2 regions of the Rhodoferax potami genome follow, and region 1 is predicted to be linked to the other one. Evidence: riboswitches for the same ligand, from Rfam matches in the RefSeq annotation. Region 1 holds a riboswitch; the other holds the start of a gene.

Region 1 (2,384 bases):
GGCCGCCATTCTGCTGGCCCGGAAACTGGCTTCAGGTCAGCGCTTCACGGCGGGGGCTTACCCTGCCATGGGCCTTGTGGCCTTGGAAGAATTCAGCCCTGAGTTTGCGAAATGGGGCATGGTGACTCAGGTCGTAGAGGAGCGTTGAGACCATGGCTCACGGCAAATTTGAATTTCAGATGCCCGCTCCGTCCGAAGTGGTGTTTGATGCATTCCATTACCACGCGTGGCGGCTACGCTGGGACTCTTTGGTCAAGAACACACGGGTTGAAGGTGGTGCGCCGTGCCCGTCGGTCGGGGCGGTTACGGTTAGCGGTGGCAAGGGCTGGATGCAAAGCTTATCCATGCACACCCGCTTTGTCAGCTACTCGCCACCCTCATTGGCGGCTGCGACCATGGTGGGGACCGCTTTTCCTTTTTCACGTTGGGCCGCTTCCATGCGCCACAGGGATAGTGGGGAGGGTCGCTCCATTCTTTTGTACACCTACACACTTCAAGCCGGGCCCGGGTTTCTGATGCGATGCATCGAACCTCTGATTGACGCCGTTTTCAGGTACCAGACGCGGAAGCGCTTTGCGCGCTTGCAGTCGTTTTTGGCCCAGCATGCTTCTGACGTTGAACAGTGGCAAGCCCAAGGGAGACGTGATGTCTCTTGCTGATCGGGATTTACTGCGCTATGGCTTGGTGTTGGTGTGGCTACTCACCGCAATTTGCAATGCGTGGGAGCTGGACGGGCAGAGCTACGCGTTGTTGCTTGCGGGCGGCATTGCGGATCCGCTTCTTGCCAATGTTCCGGTGTGGAGTGGCGCTGCGCTGGACCTGACTCTTGGCGTGCTCTAGTGGTGGAAACCGGGGCGCCGTGTCTTTTTTGTAGCACTTCTTGCCATGTTGCTCATGACAGTTGTCGCTACGCTCCTGACACCGACTGAACCACCGCAGCGGGGTCGTTGCGGCGCAGGCGGTGGTGACCCGATTGGTCGTGCGCGCCGGCTGGTGGCTTACCACGCCTGCAGCGATAGTTCAGCCCGCAACAGGGTTCGTGCTGGATGCCGGTGGTTGGTTTGCAGATCCGCATGGCGGCTCTGGCAAAAGATGCCCACGAGAATGGACATGCCTTGCAGGGGGTGCACTGGGACTATGACCGCCGTTGGGAAGCCTTGGGCTATCCGGCCTTTGCGGCCATGCTGGCCGTGTTCTATCTGATGGTCTACAAACCGGTTTTTTGGGGCTAGCGCATGCAGCCATGGACTGAAAGCCTACAATCACCGATTCCACCGGGGGTGTCCTTCACAGGACTGAGAAATACCCCATGTACCTGATCTGGGTTATGCCAGCGTAGGAAGCGTGCGAAGCCTGATCCCCCTTTGCGGGTGCCGGTTTTTGAATGCGACCCCCGCCGGCGCATTGAAAAGAGAGCACACCATGCCACACGGGATTTTTTCGTTTTTCAAGACCACTCTGGGCGCCGCCCTGCTGACTGCGGGCCTGACCGCCGCCAACGCCGCTGACCTGCGGGTTTTGACCCACAGCTCCTTCACTGTGCCCAAGCCCTTGTTGGCGCAGTTTGAAAAAGACAACGGCGTCAAGCTGCGCATCACCAAAGGCGGCGACGCCGGTGAAATGCTCAACAAGCTGATCCTGACCAAAGCCAACCCGATTGCTGATGTGGTCTACGGCATTGACAACGCGTTTGCCCCCAAGGCGCTGGCTGCCGGCGTGCTGGACACCAGCACAACTGCCGCCGCCGGGCGCAAACCCGCCGCTGAGTTGCCGGCCCCGCTGGTGCCGGTGGACTACGGTTATGTGACCCTGAACTACGACAAAGCCTGGTTCGCCAAAAACGGCGTGGCCGTGCCCAAAACGCTGGATGACCTGACCCAACCCGCCTACGCCAAATTGCTGGTCGTGCAAAACCCGGCCACCAGCAGCCCCGGCTATGCATTTTTGCTCTCCACCATCGGCGCCATGGGCGAGGACAAAGCGTTTGATTTTTGGGCCAAGTTGCGCGCCAACGGCCTGAAAGTGGCCAAGGGCTGGACCGAGGCCTACTACACCGAGTTCAGCCAGAACGGTGGCAAACACCCCATCGTGGTGAGCTACGCCACCAGCCCGGCGGCTGAAGTGTTCTACAGCAAGACCAAGTTGAGCGAGCCGCCGACAGCCTCCCTGAGCTTGCCGGGCGCTGTGTTCCGCCAGGTCGAAGGTGTTGCCTTGGTCAAGGGCGGCAAACAGCGCCCTGCGGCCGAAAAGTTTGTCGAGTTCATGCGGTCCCCGGCTGTGCAGACCGCGATGCAGACCGACATGTGGATGTACCCGGCCGAAGCCGGTGTCGCCAAGGCGGATGCCTTCCGCTTTGCGCCTGAGCCCACCGCGTTCAACGCACC
Region 2 (2,384 bases), 650 kb from region 1:
GGGCGGCGACCTTGTAGGTGATGATGCCGGTCTTCACGTCCTCGCGGTCGGGCAAACCCAGGTGTTCCTTCGGCGTCACGTAGCAGAGCATGGCGGTGCCGAACCAGCCGATCATGGCGGCACCAATGCCGCTGGTGATGTGGTCGTAGCCCGGCGCGATGTCGGTGGTCAGCGGCCCGAGGGTGTAGAACGGGGCTTCGCCGCAGTGCTTGAGCTGCTCGGTCATGTTGGCCTGCACCATGTGCATCGGCACGTGGCCGGGGCCTTCGATCATGACCTGCACGTCTTGCTGCCAGGCCTTGTGTGTGAGCTCGCCCAGGGTGTGCAGCTCGGCAAATTGGGCTTCGTCATTCGCATCAGCACCGCTGCCGGGGCGCAAGCCATCGCCCAGCGAATAGCTCACGTCGTACGCGCGCATGATCTCCGTCATCTCGTCGAAGTGCGTGTACAAAAAGTTTTCTTTGTGGTGCGCAATGCACCACTTCGCCATGATGGAGCCGCCGCGCGAGACGATGCCCGTCACCCGGTTGGCGGTGAGGTGAATGAAGGGCAGGCGCACGCCCGCGTGCACGGTGAAATAGTCCACGCCCTGCTCGGCTTGCTCAATCAATGTGTCCCGAAAGATCTCCCAGGTCAGGTCTTCGGCAATGCCGCCCACCTTTTCCAGCGCCTGGTAAATCGGCACGGTGCCGATAGGCACCGGGCTGTTGCGCACGATCCAGTCGCGTGTGGTGTGGATGTTTTTGCCGGTGGACAAATCCATCACCGTGTCGGCCCCCCAGCGTATGGACCAGACAAGTTTTTCCACCTCTTCTTCGATGCTGGACGTCACTGCCGAGTTGCCGATGTTGGCGTTAATCTTCACCAGAAAGTTGCGCCCAATGGCCATGGGCTCCAGCTCGGTGTGGTTGATGTTGGCGGGGATGATGGCGCGGCCGCGGGCCACTTCATCGCGCACGAACTCGGGCGTCACGACCTTGGGGATGCTCGCACCAAAGCTGTTGCCGGCAAGGCGCTTCTCGCGGGCCGCGTTGCCGAGGTACTGGGCTTGCCACTCGAGGTTTTGGTTCTCGCGCAGAGCGACGTATTCCATCTCGGGGGTGATGATGCCTTTGCGGGCGTAGTGCATTTGCGTGACGTTGGCGCCACTCTTGGCCCGGCGGGGTTGGCGCTGCAGACCGGCGGCTTGGGCGCGCAGCGCGGCCAGGGCATCGGTCTCGCCATTCTTGAGGCCGTCGTCCAGCGCAAAGGGCTTGCGGCCTTCGTACAACTCGGTATCACCGCGACCGGCAATCCACTGCTCGCGCACCAGAGGCAAACCGGAGCGCACGTCGATGTGGGCACGCGGGTCGGTGTAGGGGCCGGAGGTGTCATACACCGTGATGGCCTCGCCATTGCTCTGCATGATTTCGCGCAGCGGCACCTGGATGTCAGGCCGGCTGCCTTGCAGATAGCGTTTGGTGGAAGCGGGAAGCGGTTCGCGCGTGAGGCGGATGAACTGAGCAAGCTTGTCGGGTGCGTTCACTGGGAAATCTCCGGGTTAACGCCCGAAGAAAGAGAAAAACACGCCCCCGAAAACTTGGAATGAGCCACGGCCCGCACGGCACACGGCCGGGGGGTACTGCTCTGCACTTCTTACGCTGGTATTAACCAGATCAAGTTCACGGGTTTGGTATCCATCTCAGCGCAACCACTGCGCACCCCGGGCAGTGCGGAGTGTACGACAAAGAATCTACTCGTTCTGATCGAAACCGTGTCTAGCGCCCTTCGAACTAAAGCGCTGTATCGGACTTGTACGCTTCAGCGGTCTCAGACGATTGGCCGCCATGAAACAAAAACAAGCAACCGCCAAGACCCCAATAGGGCGCCAAAAATAGCCCACCATAAGCCCAGAACAAGGCCATTGACTGCAGCGCCTCTGACCAGCCATGTGCATGAACTGATTGAAACAAAGGGTATGCAAGAAAGCCGATGACCGTTAGCACCGCCCCTGTGAGGGCCCCGACTTTCCCCACCCGAAGGTCAAGAACCCAAGCAAAACTCATCGCAATATGAGACATGAAATGCATCACTACTGTTACCGCCCAACACACGGCCAAGACAAAGACACTGCGAGGCGACTTCAACTCCTCAGCGACCATTGCCAAAGCCATGATGAGTCCCGGCAAGGACAAAAGGTACGCAATAGTGACAACAAAAAACCGTGAAAGCATGAAGTTTGATCTTTACGCAAACGCGTATTGAAGCGCGCCTGGAGTTCTAAATGCCACTGAGTACCGCGTCCATTGCCGCAACTATGTCATCAGCGCGCTCACGCAAGCTAGTGACTTTTGACTTCAGATGCCGCTTGTCCAACGGGGCGGCTTCAAAGGGCACCAACATCA

What was found. A riboswitch is a leader RNA that binds a small molecule or an ion and turns the genes downstream of it on or off. The one in region 1 is predicted to bind thiamine pyrophosphate.
Region 2: another riboswitch for thiamine pyrophosphate. It lies ahead of thiC (phosphomethylpyrimidine synthase ThiC); the one in region 1 lies ahead of RAE19_RS03220 (thiamine ABC transporter substrate-binding protein).

The regions. Positions count from the first base shown of each region.
Region 1 is NZ_JAVBIK010000001.1:682,034-684,417, reverse strand. Features, by position in the region: gene RAE19_RS03240 (saccharopine dehydrogenase family protein) at 1-148, shown strand, start outside; gene RAE19_RS03235 (SRPBCC family protein) at 153-659, shown strand; gene RAE19_RS03230 (hypothetical protein) at 646-840, shown strand; partial or broken gene RAE19_RS03225 (DUF2269 family protein) at 932-1,232, shown strand; TPP riboswitch at 1,267-1,360, shown strand; gene RAE19_RS03220 (thiamine ABC transporter substrate-binding protein) at 1,423-2,384, shown strand, end outside.
Region 2 is NZ_JAVBIK010000001.1:1,330,403-1,332,786, forward strand. Features, by position in the region: gene thiC (phosphomethylpyrimidine synthase ThiC) at 1-1,525, opposite strand, end outside; TPP riboswitch at 1,615-1,715, opposite strand; gene RAE19_RS06375 (hypothetical protein) at 1,773-2,213, opposite strand; gene RAE19_RS06380 (CcdB family protein) at 2,260-2,384, opposite strand, start outside.